One region of the Pseudomonas sp. 31-12 genome, then DNA from elsewhere that is predicted to be linked to it. Evidence: riboswitches for the same ligand, from Rfam matches in the RefSeq annotation. Region 1 holds a riboswitch; the other holds the start of a gene.
What was found. Region 1 has a riboswitch for cobalamin ahead of cobW (cobalamin biosynthesis protein CobW). Riboswitches for the same ligand answer to the same signal wherever they lie in the genome.
Positions count from the first base shown of each region.

Region 2: it holds a riboswitch for cobalamin, as region 1 does, so the genes downstream of both, cobO (cob(I)yrinic acid a,c-diamide adenosyltransferase) here and cobW (cobalamin biosynthesis protein CobW) in region 1, are expected to answer to the same signal.

Region 1 covers NZ_CP029482.1:3,846,135-3,853,356, reverse strand. Annotated here, with positions in the region: gene DJ564_RS18150 (acyltransferase) at 1-119, shown strand, start outside; gene nfuA (Fe-S biogenesis protein NfuA) at 177-761, shown strand; gene cobM (precorrin-4 C(11)-methyltransferase) at 1,014-1,760, opposite strand; gene DJ564_RS18135 (cobalamin biosynthesis protein) at 1,859-2,272, opposite strand; gene DJ564_RS18130 (CbtA family protein) at 2,269-2,973, opposite strand; gene DJ564_RS18125 (CbtB-domain containing protein) at 2,985-3,176, opposite strand; cobalamin riboswitch at 3,295-3,523, opposite strand; cobalamin riboswitch at 3,752-3,964, shown strand; gene cobW (cobalamin biosynthesis protein CobW) at 4,062-5,123, shown strand; gene cobN (cobaltochelatase subunit CobN) at 5,127-7,222, shown strand, end outside.
Region 2 covers NZ_CP029482.1:2,089,013-2,096,234, forward strand. Annotated here, with positions in the region: gene DJ564_RS09695 (class I SAM-dependent methyltransferase) at 1-582, shown strand, start outside; gene DJ564_RS09700 (sorbosone dehydrogenase family protein) at 715-2,028, opposite strand; gene DJ564_RS09705 (hypothetical protein) at 2,096-2,680, opposite strand; cobalamin riboswitch at 2,834-3,067, shown strand; gene cobO (cob(I)yrinic acid a,c-diamide adenosyltransferase) at 3,148-3,759, shown strand; gene DJ564_RS09715 (cobyrinate a,c-diamide synthase) at 3,770-5,107, shown strand; gene bluB (5,6-dimethylbenzimidazole synthase) at 5,104-5,754, shown strand; gene cbiB (adenosylcobinamide-phosphate synthase CbiB) at 5,751-6,659, shown strand; gene cobD (threonine-phosphate decarboxylase CobD) at 6,652-7,222, shown strand, end outside.

The DNA of each region.
Region 1 (7,222 bases):
TGGCCTCCTGGGCAAGTTACGAATTTGTGGAAAAAAGCAGCTATCGGTGGCTTAAAGGCTGGATTGACGGCGAATCGGCAAGCAACGTTGTTCCGGCTCTTTCCCGACAAAAATACTAGGACTTTGTACGGCGCGATGATTGGCGTAAACTGCGCCCAAGCCTGCGAGGAGTTTCCATGACCGCTATTACCATCACTGACGCCGCCCACGATTATCTGGCTGATCTGCTCTCCAAGCAGAACACCCCGGGTATCGGCATCCGCGTCTTTATCACCCAGCCTGGCACCCAGTACGCCGAAACCTGCATTGCCTACTGCAAGCCGGGCGAAGAGAAACCTGAAGACACCGCGCTGGGGCTGAAAAGCTTCACCGCTTACATCGATTCGTTCAGCGAAGCTTTCCTGGACGACGCGGTTGTCGACTACGCCACCGACCGCATGGGCGGCCAGCTGACGATCAAGGCGCCCAACGCCAAAGTGCCGATGGTCAACGCCGACAGCCCGGTCAACGAGCGTATCAACTATTACCTGCAAACCGAGATCAACCCGGGGCTGGCCAGCCACGGCGGTCAGGTCAGCCTGATCGATGTGGTCGAAGACGGCATCGCGGTGCTGAAGTTCGGCGGCGGCTGCCAGGGCTGTGGCCAGGCAGACGTCACCCTTCGCGAAGGCATCGAGCGCACCTTGCTCGAGCGCATTCCCGAGCTCAAGGGTGTACGCGATGTGACTGACCACACGCAGAAAGAAAACGCCTACTACTAAGGTGTTCGCTGCGAAATGAAAAAACGGCACCCGTGAGTGCCGTTTTTTTATGGGTGATCGATTATCTGTGAGTGAATGGACTTACCTGTGGCGAGGGGATTTATCCCCGTTGGGCAGCGAAGCGGCCCCCTGCATTCTTCCGGGTGCACCTCGCAATCAGGTTTAGCGACGGCTTCGCCGCCGAACGGGGCGGTGCGACGTTTCGCTAAATCCCCTCACCACAGAGCCACTTATCTCAGCGTTGTGCTTGGCTCAGGGCCTGTAGAGATGCGCATGCCCCGCGCGATACAGCGACGACTCGCTGAACTGATCACTTCCCAACACCCGGCCCACCAGAATTAACGCCGTACGCCGAAACCCTTTCGCCGCAACCTTCCCGGCAATGTCCTCAATCGTCCCCACCACCCAATCCTGATCCGGCCAGCTCGCTCGGTGAATCACCGCGATCGGGCAGTCTGCGCCGTAATGCGGCAGCAATTGGGCGATGATCTTTTCCAGATGCTGCACGCCCAAATGAATCGCCATGGTCGCCCCATGCTGCGCCAGGCTCCCCAGTTCTTCACCGGCCGGCATCACGGTCTTGTCGGCATAGCGGGTCAGAATCACACTCTGTGAGACGTCGGGCAGCGTCAGTTCCGCCCCCAAGAGCGCCGCACACGCCGCCGTCGCCGTGACCCCGGGAACGATTTCAAACGCAATCCCGAGTTCACGCAGATAGCGAATCTGCTCACCAATCGCCCCATAAAGACTCGGATCACCGGAATGCACCCGCGCGACGTCCTGACCGTTGGCGTGGGCGGTCTTGATCAGTTCGATGATCTGCTCCAGGTGCAATTCAGCGCTGTTGACCACCTGTTCGGCACAATGGCCTTCGAGCACCGCGGCAGGCACCAAAGAGCCGGCATAGATGATCACCGGGCAACTGCGAATCAGCCGTTGGCCTTTGACGGTGATCAGTTCCGGGTCGCCGGGACCTGCGCCAATGAAGTAGACGGTCATCGTCCGTTCCTTTGAATAAAGAGTCTGTTGGAAAAAGGGCTCGGGCAACGCTTGATATGAAGATTGCTCATGATCGGAGGTGGGGATTATCGGGGATCTTACGCAACGCAGGCCAATGCGAGGGTGGCCTGGGCATATTTTTGTCGTGAAATCAGCAGTTTCGCCGGTGCCTTGGCCAGGTGTTCGGCCAGGGCCAGGGCGGCACTTTCCGCCACGCCGTAGCAGCCGGTGCGTTCGAACGCGATGTCCGAATGGTGGCTGAGTTGCGGTTTGTAACCTTTCAATTGCTCACTGCTGAAATACATCAGCGGCAACGCGAGTTGTTCGGCGAGTTCGACCAGGCCAGGCTCATCACGCTTCAGGTCGATGCTGGCCAGGGCCTTGATCTGGTGAAGTCCGATTTTATGAGCCTGCAGTGCCTGATCGAGTAACGCCCGCAGCGTGCTGGCGGGGCAGCCGCGCTGGCAGCCCAGGCCGACCACTAAAGTCGGCGCCGTGCAGGTATCAATCATGCGTGGTATTGGCCATCGCTTTTGCGGCGGAACAACCAGGCGCTGATCAGGCCCAGGGCCAGCCAGAACGCGATGTTGGTCAACTGCGAAGCGATTTTGAACTGCGCTTCGAGGGCTTCCGGAGCGAGCATCGAGTGCACTTCCGGTTGTGGCGCGCCGACTACGTGCGGAACGGCGAGAATCGCCACGCCGAGGATCTTCATCAGCCAGTGGCGGCTGAACACAATCAACGCAATGCCGGCGGCGGTGGAAGCGGCCGTACAGATCCACCAGAGTTGCCGTTGGGCCAGATCAGCCGCGGCAGTGCCCGGCAGTTCAGGCGGCAGGCCGAGGGTCGGCGCGAGCACGAAGGTCGCGTAACCGGCCAGGCCCCAGAGCAGGCCCTGAGAGGTTTTGGTCGGTGCACGCAAGGTGTAGAGACCGGCGAGCATCAGGGCGAAACCGACAGCCACCACCAGATTGCCACCCGTGGTCGACAGCAGGCGCTGCCAGCCGTCTTCCGGCTCCCAGGCTTCGGCGTCGTGAGTGTGAGCGGCGACACCGGCGGCGTGCTCGTGGACTTCAACCGCGGCCGGCTCGGATTTTTCGTAGGTTTCGGCCTGCAGAATCAGCGGTGACACCCAGAAACTTTGCAGCAGGGTCAGCAACAGGGCGGCCAGCAGCCCGCTGAAACCTGCGGTTTGCGCAATACGCTTGATCATGTCGACAGGTCTCAATGGCACGGGAAGGCGGAGCTGTGACGGGTATCGTGCGCGGCGTTGTGCACCGCTTCGATGTGCGAGAAACCGGCGAAATAGACGAGACACGCGCCGAGGATCGACGCACACACGGCGGCGGTCAGGCGTTGGCTCAGGGTTGTGGTGGTGCTGGCGGTGCTGTGGCCGGTGCTGCTGATGATCGACATGGCGCTTCCCTCTGGTCTGTCAGCGGGTGAATAGAGCGCATGGAAGACCCCTGCGAGTCGGGCACGCAGAGGTTCAACAGCGCCCGCCCACCGCGGGTTTGTTATTCAGTGATCGTAGTGGTCACTTTGTGTTGCGGGCCGGTCTCCGGGCTCACGAGGGGTGCTGGCTTTCGCCGGAACCTGCAAGCATCACCTTCCCATGCCGAACTGCTGGCACAGTGGATCTGACGCTTCGCTCGCTTACCGTTGCGGGGGCAGCACCGGACTGACATGGCTTTGAGTAAAGCACATGATTCACCGGTTTCCCGTTTCACCCTGTGAAGGGCACCCGTAACAAGGCGTGTAGGAGAGCATGGGCGGGGGTTTGGCGTCAATTGCCATGGGTTCTCATTCGACACCCAATACCTGTGGCGAGGGAGCTTGCTCCCGCTGGGTTGCGAAGCGACCCCCGGCATTCCTTCAGGCGTACCTCTCAAGCAGGTATTGCGACGGCTTCGCCGCCGAACGGGAGCAAGCTCCCTCGCCACAGGGGGGCGTGAGGTCTCACGAGACATTGACCCGCCCCCACACGATGCGTAGCCTTGCGCTTTCGAGGTTCTTCGGCATTTGCCGAAGCTAAGAAGGGAACGCGGTCGATGCCGCGGCTGCCCCCGCAACTGTGAACGGTGATGTTCGCTGCCACGCCACTGCAAACCCTGTCCAGCGGGTTCGCGGGAAGGCGCAGCGAATGCCAATCTGCATTTGGCACACCGTCAGCCAGGAGACCTGCCTCGACACAGATTCTCACTACAACCGGGCGGGGTGATCCGGTGGCGAACTCTTCCGCGCGCGCCCGTCGCTGCGATTGTCGTCCCGTATGCCCGCCACCTTGCCAAAGGGCATCCGATGAAAACACTGGCCAAACTCCCCGTCACCATCGTTACCGGCTTCCTCGGCTCGGGCAAAACCACCTTGCTGCGGCACATGCTCGACAACGCGCAGGGCCGCCGCATCGCGGTGATCGTCAACGAGTTTGGCGAGCTGGGCATCGACGGCGAAATCCTCAAGCAATGCTCCATTGGCTGCACCGAAGAAGAAGCCAACGGCCGCGTCTACGAACTGGCCAACGGCTGCCTGTGCTGCACCGTCCAGGAAGAATTCTTCCCGGTGATGCGCGAACTCGTCGCCCGTCGCGGCGACCTTGATCACATCCTGATCGAAACCTCGGGCCTGGCCTTGCCAAAGCCGCTGGTTCAAGCCTTCCAGTGGCCGGAAATCCGCAGCGCCTGCACCGTTGACGCAGTCATCACCGTGGTCGACAGCCCGGCCGTTGCCGCCGGCACCTTCGCGGCTTTCCCGGACCAGGTCGACGCCCAGCGCAAACTCGACCCGAACCTGGACCACGAATCGCCGCTGCACGAGCTGTTCGCCGACCAACTGGCCAGCGCCGACCTGGTGATCCTCAACAAGGCCGACCTGATCAGCCCTGAAGACCTCGCCCGTGTACGCCTGGAAGTCGCCGAAGAGTTGCCGCCCGCCGTCAAAGTCATCGAAGCCAGCAGCGGCCGTGTGCCACTGGACGTGTTGATCGGCCTCGGTGCCGGTTCCGAAGAACACATCGACAGCCGTCACAGCCATCACGATTACCACCATGAAGGTGAAGACGATCATGATCACGACGCCTTCGATTCCATCTCCATCGAACTGCCGCAAGCCGACGAAAGCCTGCTGCTGGACGCGCTGACCCAACTGGTGGTCCAGCACGGCATCCTGCGCGTCAAAGGTTTCGCGGCGATTCCGAACAAGCCGATGCGCTTGCTGATCCAGGGCGTGGGCACGCGTTTCGACAAGCATTTCGACCGTCAGTGGGGCGCCGAAGAAGCGCGTACCACGCGCCTGGTGCTGATCGGCCAGGAACTGGACGCCACGCTGCTTGAAGCGCAATTGCGCGCCGCGCTCAGCGTTTAAGCCATGCACCTGCTCAGGACCCAGCCCGGCGGTTTCGTGTCGGATGACAACATTGCCGACCTTGGACAAACCCCCGCCGAGTTGGTGATCCTGTGCAGCGGCGATTCCAGCCTGGCGTTGCTCGCCGAAGCGGCGCAGCAGTTGCCCGACGATTACCCCAGCGTGCGTCTGGCCAACCCGATGCAGGTGCAGAATCACGCCTCGGTCGACCTGTATGTCGACGAAGTGCTGCGCCATGCCAAGGTGATCCTGATTTCGCTGCACGGCGGCATCGCCTATTGGCGTTACGGTGTCGAGCGTCTGGTGGAGCTGTCCCAACGTGGTGTGCAACTGATTCTGGTGCCCGGCGATGATCGTCCTGACCCGGAGCTCAGTGACCTGAGCACCGTGATAGCCGAAGACCGCGACCGGCTTTGGCAGTTTTTGCGTCAGGGCGGCATGGCCAATGCCCTGGATTTCTTCCGCTGTCTGGCCAATCGCTGGCTGGATCGCGACTACGCCTGGGCCGAGCCGCAAACCCTGCCGCGCACAGCGATTTACCATCCACAAAAAAGCCCCGCTGAACTGAGCGATTGGCAAGCCGACTGGCAGGCCGGTCAACCGGTGGCGGCGGTGCTGTTCTATCGCTCGCATTTGCAGGCGGCGAACACGGCGTTCATCGATGTTTTCTGCCAGCGTTTGCAGGCGGCGGGGTTGAACCCGTTGCCCGTTGCCGTGGCCAGTTTGAAAGAGCCCGGCTGCCTGACGGTGGTCGAGGACCTGCTGGACGAAGTCGAGGCGGGGGTGATTCTCAACACCACCGGCTTCGCGCAATCAAGCCCTGAAGCGCCGCATTTGCGGCCGTTTCGCCGCAACATTCCGGTGATCCAGGCGATTTGCGCCCAGGACAACGAGCCCGGTTGGCTCGCGAGCGAGCAGGGCCTCGGCCCGCGTGATCTGGCGATGCACATCGCGCTCCCGGAGCTGGACGGACGGATCATCAGCCGACCGATCAGCTTCAAGGACTTGGCGTGGCGCAGTGAGCGCAGTCAGTCGGACGTGGTGTGCTATCGGGCGCAACCGGAACGCATGGATTTCGTTGCCGAACTGGCGCGGCGCTGGATCGATCTGGCGCGGGTGCCAAACAGCGAAAAACGCATCGCGCTGATCCTCGCCAACTACCCGACCCGCGACGGTCGCATCGGCAACGGTGTCGGACTCGACACCCCGGCTGCCGCGCTGAACATCCTGCGTGCGCTGCACACCGAAGGCTATCCGCTGCCCGCCGAGTTGCCGGAAAGCGGCACTGCGTTGATTCAACAATTGCTCGGCGGCGTCAGCAACGACCTCGACACGATTGACCAGCGTCCCTGTCAGCAAAGCCTGGCGATGGACGACTATCGGGCGATGTTCAAGGCCTTGCCCGAAGCCAATCAGCAAGCCGTGCTGGAGCGCTGGGGCACGCCTGACAGCGATCCGATGTGCCGCGACGGACGCATGATGATCGCCGGGCTGCGCTTTGGCCTGACCTTCGTCGGCATTCAGCCGGCGCGGGGATATCAGGTCGACCCGAGCGCGGTGTATCACGACCCGGATCTGGTACCGCCCCACGGCTACCTGGCGTTCTACTTCTGGTTGCGCAACACCTATGGCGCCCACGGCGTGATTCACGTCGGCAAGCACGGCAACCTTGAATGGCTGCCGGGCAAAGGCGTCGGGCTCTGCGAAAACTGCTGGCCGGATGCGCTGCTCGGGCCGCTGCCGAATATCTATCCCTTTATCGTCAACGATCCGGGCGAGGGCGCCCAGGCCAAGCGTCGCACCCAAGCGGTGATCATCGACCACTTGATGCCGCCGCTGACCCGCGCCGAAACCTACGGACCGTTGCGCAACCTTGAGTTGCTGGCGGACGAGTATTACGAAGCGCAGTTGCTCGACCCGCGCCGCGCCCGGGAGTTGCAGCGCGACATCCTGCAACTGGTGCGCGACACGCACATCGACCGTGAACTGCAACTGGACGAAAAGCTCAACAGCGACGCCGATGCGGCGATCTGGTTGCCTCGGCTGGACACGTACCTGTGCGACTTGAAAGAGTCGCAGATCCGCGATGGCTTGCACAT
Region 2 (7,222 bases), 1.8 Mb from region 1:
CCGCTGCTCAAGCGCTTGCGCGACGAAACCCAGGCGCTGCCGATGGCGCGCTGGCAGGTGGCACCGGAGCAGGGGCAGTTCCTCGCGTTACTGGTCAAGCTCATCGGCGCGAAGCGCTTGCTGGAAGTCGGCACGTTCACCGGTTACAGCGCCTTGTGCATGGCTGCAGCGTTATCGGAGGACGGTTCGCTGATCTGCTGTGATATCCCCGGCGACTACAACGCTATCGCACGCCGTTACTGGCAGGAGGCGGGGCTCGCCCATCGTATTGATCTGCGCCTGGCGCCTGCGCTGGCAACCTTGGCTCAGCTGAATCAGCCGGGGCAATTCGATCTGATCTTCATCGATGCCGATAAAGCTAACTATCCGGGCTATCTGGAGCATGCGCTGCGTTTACTGCGCGTTGGCGGGCTAGCAGTGTTCGATAACACGCTGTGGAGCGGGCGGGTGCTTGAGCAGAGTCCCGAGAGTGCAGATACCCGCGCCATCCAGGCGCTCAATCGCGCCTTGAAGGATGACACGCGGGTGGATCTGTCGTTGTTGCCGTTGGGGGATGGTTTAACGCTGTGCCGCAAAAGGTAGGCGCTGAACCGATCTAATGTGGGAGCGGGCTTGCTCGCGAAGACGTCATAACAGTCGACATTGATGTTGAATGTAATGCCGTCTTCGCGAGCAAGCCCGCTCTCATATTGGTTAGATGTTGGCAGTTGAGACCTATTTAGCGGTCGAAACCCGCCACACCTTGTTCCCGACATCATCGGCCACCAGCAAACCTCCCTGCTGATCAATCACCACGCCCACCGGCCGGCCCATAGCCTTCTCATCCTTATTGAGGAAACCAGTCAGCACATCCACCGGTTGCCCGGTCGGCTTGCCTGCGCTGAACGGGACGAAAATCACTTTATAACCACTGTGCGGTTTGCGGTTCCATGACCCGTGCTGGCCGATGAAGGCGCCTTCCTTGAACTGCGCTGGAAGTGTGTTGCCCTCGGCAAACGACAGGCCCAGCGACGCGGTATGCGGGCCCACCGCGTAGTCCGGGGCAATGGCCTTGGCCACCAGGTCCGGGTTTTGCGGCTCGACGCGAATGTCGACGTGCTGGCCGTAATAGCTGAAGGGCCAGCCGTAGAACCCACCGTCCTTCACTGATGTGATGTAGTCCGGCACCAGATCGCTGCCGATTTCGTCGCGCTCATTGACCGCCGTCCACAGCGCGCCGGTCTGCGGTTCCCACGCAAGGCCGTTTGGATTGCGAATCCCCGAGGCGAAGATCCGGTGGTTGCCGGTGGCGCGATCCACTTCCCAGATCGCCGCCCGACCTTCCTCCTGATCCAGACCATTTTCGCCAACGTTGCTGTTGGAGCCGACCGTGACGTACAGCTTGCTCCCATCCTTGCTGGCGATGACGTTTTTGGTCCAGTGATGATTCAGCGTGCCGCCTGGCAGATCGACTACCTTGATTGGTTGCGACTTGATCGCGGTGTCGCCATTTTCATAGTGAAAACGCAGCAAGCGATCGGTGTCGGCGACGTACAGGTCGTTGCCGACGAGCGTCATGCCGAAAGGCGAATTGAGGTTTTCCAGGAACACCGTGCGGGTTTCGGCGATGCCGTCGTGGTCCTTGTCCCGCAGCAGCGTGATGCGGTTCGGGCTGGGAACGCCGGCACCGGCGCGGCCCATGACTTTGCCCATGACCCAGCCGCGAATGCCTTTGCCGTCATCGGGTTTCGGTGGCGCGTTGGTTTCAGCCACCAGCACATCGCCGTTGGGCAGCACGTAGAGCCAGCGCGGGTGATCGAGCCCCTCGGCAAATGCCACCACCTGAGTGCCGGCTGCGGCGGTGGGTTTCGCACCTTCCGGCCAGCCGATCGCCGGGGCGATATTCACCGTCGGGATCAGGGTCTTGTTCGGTTCGGGCAACTTGGGTGACGGGCCGGTGCCGTCGGAGACTTGCAGGCTGGAGGTTTCACCACAAGCGGCGAGCCCTCCGGCGAGCGCGATGACAAGAACGAGCTGGGGCTTGCGCATGCTGGACTTCCCTATGAATGCATTGACTTAATCATAGAGAAGCTTAGACGCGCGATGGTTCAACCGGTCAGCCGCGGGCTTCCTTGAGCAGGACGGCGATGCCAGGGTGATAGTTGCCGGCTTCGTTACGCAACTTGCGATAGGCGTACGGGAAATACCAGGCCACGGCGCAGCTGTGTTCCTTTTGCAGGTCGTCGACCATGTCCTGGAGTTCTTCCGGCGTCGCGCTCTGCTGGGCCTTTTGTGGCGCAACGAACAGGCAGCCGAGTTTCAGGTCGCTGGCGTAGCTGATGCGTTTGGCGTCGCTGGTGATGTCCTGCAATGCCTGGGTCAGGTTCAGGCTATTGACCTTCGGCCAGCGTTGCGTGGCCTGCAGGTAGGCGCGTTCTTCGGCGGTGGCGATAAACAGATCGGCGCGACTGTTGCGTTCGCCTTCTTCGTTCTGTTTACGGGTCGGCGTTTGTTGCAGCGTGACCATTTCCGCCATCCAGGCCGCGGCGGAGAGTAAGCCAAGGTTGGCTTTTTCGTCGTACCAATAAGGCGTGTCGTTATCGCCGCGCACTGCATTGTAGCGGTCAATACAGTCAAACCAGCGTTCCAGCACCGGTCGCAGGAATTCCAGCTTCGGATTGCTGATGATCATGCCTTGCATGTGCTCACCCTTGTAATTTTGTTGTTGGGTTGTGGCTCTTTGATATCACTGCTGGCAGTGTGGTGCAAGTTGGGGTGTCAGTAAATTGACCGGCGGCAGTATATCGCTCGCCCGGGCTTTGTCTTCAATTGACGCTCCACCCCCAACCCTCTAACCTTCGCGCTTGTTTCAGGTGCTCTGTGGCGACGCCGACAGAGTGAAACAGGGAAGCCGGTGAGTGACTATCTTCACGCGACGAAACGTCACGATCCCGGCGCTGCCCCCGCAACGGTAAATGAGTGAAGACTGCGCCTTGAGCCACTGTGTCGACTGTCGACATGGGAAGGCGCGCAGTCCGGCGAATGCTGCTCATGAGCCCGGAGACCGGCCTGATTCATCCAACGGCATCACGGTGGGCGATGCCAGGCTTCTTGCCGTCTATTCTTGTGCCTGCCCGCCGTTATCCAGCCTCAACGGAGAGCTCCCCCATGACTGATTCCCCTGATCGTGACGAACGCCACCTTGCGCGCATGCAGCGCAAAAAAGCCGTGATCGACGAACGCATCGCCAACTCGCCGAACGAGTGCGGCCTGCTGCTGGTGCTGACCGGCAACGGCAAAGGCAAAAGCAGCTCGGCCTTCGGCATGCTCGCCCGCTCCATGGGCCACGGCATGCAGTGCGGCGTGGTGCAGTTCATCAAGGGCCGCAACAGCACTGGCGAAGAACTGTTCTTCCGGCGCTTCCCGGAGCAGGTGCGTTTTCATGTGATGGGCGAGGGCTTCACCTGGGAAACCCAGGACCGTCAGCGCGACATCGCCGCCGCCGAGGCCGCGTGGGCGGTGTCCCAGGAACTGTTGCGTGACCCGTCGATCGGTCTGGTGGTGCTGGATGAGTTGAACATTGCCCTGAAGCACGGCTACCTCGATCTGGATCAGGTACTCAGTGATTTGCAGGCACGTCCGCCGATGCAACACGTGGTGGTCACCGGTCGCGGCGCCAAGCCGGAAATGATCGAACTGGCCGACACGGTCACCGAAATGGGTGTGATCAAGCACGCGTTCCAGGCCGGGATCAAAGCGCAAAAAGGCGTCGAGTTGTGAGCTGCGCTTTATGAATAGCCATCGTCATTGCCCGGCGGTACTGATCGCCGCGCCGGCTTCCGGTCAGGGCAAGACCACCGTCACCGCCGCGCTGGCCCGTTTGCATCGCAATCAGGGACGCAAGGTCCGCGTGTTCAAATGCGGGCCGGACTTTCTCGACCCGATGATTCTCGAGCGCGCCAGCGGTGCGCCGGTGTATCAGCTGGACATGTGGATGGTCGGCGAGCAGGAAAGTCGTCGACTGTTGTGGGAAGCCGCCGGTGAAGCCGACCTGATCCTTATCGAAGGCGTCATGGGGCTGTTCGACGGTACGCCGTCCAGCGCTGACCTGGCGCGGCACTTCGGTGTGCCGGTGCTCGGCGTGATCGATGGCACGGCCATGGCGCAGACCTTTGGAGCGCTGGCGCTGGGTTTGGCGAAGTATCAGCCGGACTTGCCGTTTGCCGGTGTGTTGGCCAACCGTGTGGGCACGCTACGTCATGCGCAATTGCTCGAAGGCAGCCTGACTGAAGGTTTGCGCTGGTACGGCGCGTTGTCGCGGGAAACCGGGATCGAATTGCCGAGCCGTCACCTTGGTTTGGTCCAGGCCAGTGAGTTGAACGATCTCGACCTGCGCCTCGATTCGGCGGCTGAGTCGCTGGCCAGCAGTTGCGATGTGGCGCTGCCGCCCGCCGTGGAATTCGCCGGGCCCGATGTGATCGCCGCCAAGCCTTTGCTTAAAGGCATCCGAATCGCCGTGGCCCGTGATGAAGCATTCGCTTTCACCTACGGCGCGAGCCTGGATTTGCTGCGGGCCATGGGCGCTGAATTGTCGTTCTTCTCGCCGATCCGCGATGCTGATTTGCCGGAGGCGGACAGCCTTTATCTGCCGGGTGGTTATCCGGAACTGCACCATGTGGCGCTGTCACAAAACACCTCGATGCTCGATGCGATCCGCGCCCATCATGCTGCCGGCAAACCGTTGTTGGCCGAGTGTGGCGGGATGTTGTACCTGCTCGACTCCTTGACCGATGTCGAAGGCACTCGCGCCGAACTGGTCGGCTTGCTCAAAGGTGATGCGGTGATGCAAAAGCGTCTTGCTGCGCTGGCGTTGCAAGCGGTTGAGTTGCCGGAAGGTTCGCTGCGCGGGCACACCTATCACCATTCGCTGACCAGCACCGAGCTTGAGCCGATTGCCCGCGGGCTGAGCCCCAATGGCGGGCGTGGGGCTGAGGCGGTTTATCGTGAGGGGCGGATGACCGCCTCTTATGTGCACTATTATTTTCCGTCCAATCCATCGGCGGTTGCAGCGCTATTTGCGCCTGACCAAAACCCTGTGGGAGCGGGCTTGCCCGCGAAGAGGCCATGAGCGACAACGCCTTCTCCGAGGCCGAACGCGAAGCGGTTTATCGGGCAATTGCTGAACGCCGTGACATGCGTCATTTCAGCGGTGGCACGGTCGAGCCCGAGTTACTGCGACGCCTGCTCGAAGCCGCCCACCAGGCGCCGAGCGTCGGCCTGATGCAGCCCTGGCGGTTCATCCGCATCAGCGACCGGACACTGCGCGGCAAGATCCAGCAACTGGTGGAAGAAGAACGCATCCGTACCGCCGAAGCGCTCGGCGAGCGCACCGACGAATTCATGAAGCTCAAGGTCGAAGGCATCAACGACTGTGCCGAGGTGTTGGTCGCCGCGCTGATGGACGATCGCGAGCGCCACATCTTCGGGCGTCGCACCTTGCCGGAAATGGACATGGCCTCGTTGTCCTGCGCGATCCAGAACCTTTGGCTGGCCTCTCGCGCGGAAGGCCTGGGCATGGGCTGGGTGTCGCTGTTCGAGCCGCAAGCGCTGGCGGACTTGCTGGGTTTGCCCGCCGGGGCCAAGCCGTTGGCGGTTCTTTGTCTCGGTCCGGTCAAGGAATTCTATCCGGCGCCGATGCTGGTACTCGAAGGGTGGGCGCAGCCGCGTCCGCTCAGTGAGTTGCTGTATGAAAATTATTGGGGAGTGAGTCAATGAGTGTGGCGTTATTGAGTGTCGCCGCGGTTGCGCTGGACGCGCTGCTGGGTGAACCCAAACGCTGGCATCCGCTGGTGGCGTTCGGCCGTTTTGCCGACCGCATCGAGCAACGTTTCAATGGTGAGGGGCGTGGCTGGCGCAGTCACGGCGTCACCGCTTGGGTGATTGCCGTGTTGCCGCTGACCTTGCTGGCCACGGCGTTTTCCTGGGCGCCTTATGTCGGCTGGATCGTCGAGATCCTTGCGCTCTATTGCGCCCTCGGCATGCGCAGCCTCGGTGAACACGTCGAGCCGGTGGCCAAGGCTCTGCGCAGTGATGATCTGATTGAGGCGCGCATACGCGTGGGCTATCTGGTCAGCCGTCAGACCAGCGAACTGGACAAAACCGAAGTCGCCCGCGCTGCCACCGAATCAGTCCTGGAGAACGGCAGCGATGCGGTGTTCGCCGCGCTGTTCTGGTTTGCCGTGGCCGGCGCGCCTGGCGTGGTGCTCTATCGCTTGAGCAACACCCTTGATGCGATGTGGGGTTATCGCAACGAACGCTTCGAGCGTTTCGGCTGGGCGGCGGCGAAGATCGACGACGTCCTCAACTACATTCCTGCGCGCTTGGTGGCGTTGACCTACGCACTGCTGGGCAAAACCCGACTGGCGTTGAAATGCTGGCGCACCCAGGGCCCGACCTGGGACAGCCCGAACGCCGGGCCGGTGATGGCGGCCGGTGCTGGTGCGCTCGGCGTCGAGTTGGGCGGGGCGGCGATCTATCACGGTGAACTGCATCAGCGTCCGCAACTGGGCGAAGGCATGCCGGCGGATGCCGACTCCATCGACCGTGGCTGGCAATTGGTCCAGCGCGGGGTATGGTTATGGCTGCTGATTCTCTGCGTGGGAGCTGAATTCTATGCTTGAGCACGGTGGCCGGTTGCGCAAGGCGGCGCTCGAATACGGCATTGCCGAAGCCGATTGGCTGGACCTGTCGAGCGGGCTCGCGCCGTGGCCATTTCCGGTTCCGCAGATTCCACTGCGGGCCTGGGCGCGCTTGCCGGAAACCGATGACGGTCTGGAGCAGGCGGCCTGCGATTATTACGGCGCCGCCCAGGTGCTGCCGGTTGCCGGCTCGCAAATGGCCATTCAGTTGTTGCCGCGTTTGCGTCGGGCCGGCAAGGTCGGCGTGCTGTCGCCGTGTTACGCCGAGCACGCGCAAGCCTGGCGGCGTAACGGCTACATCGTGCGCGAAGTGCTGGAGCAGGAAGTCGACTTCTATATTGACAGCCTCGACGTGCTGGTGGTGGTCAACCCCAACAACCCGACGGGCTTGAGCCTGACTCCGAGCCGTCTGCTCGACTGGCATGCCCGGCTGGCGTCGCGCGGTGGCTGGCTGGTGGTGGACGAAGCGTTCATGGACAACACACCGACGCTGAGTCTGGCGCCGTTTGCTCATCTGGTCGGCTTGATTGTGCTGCGTTCCTTCG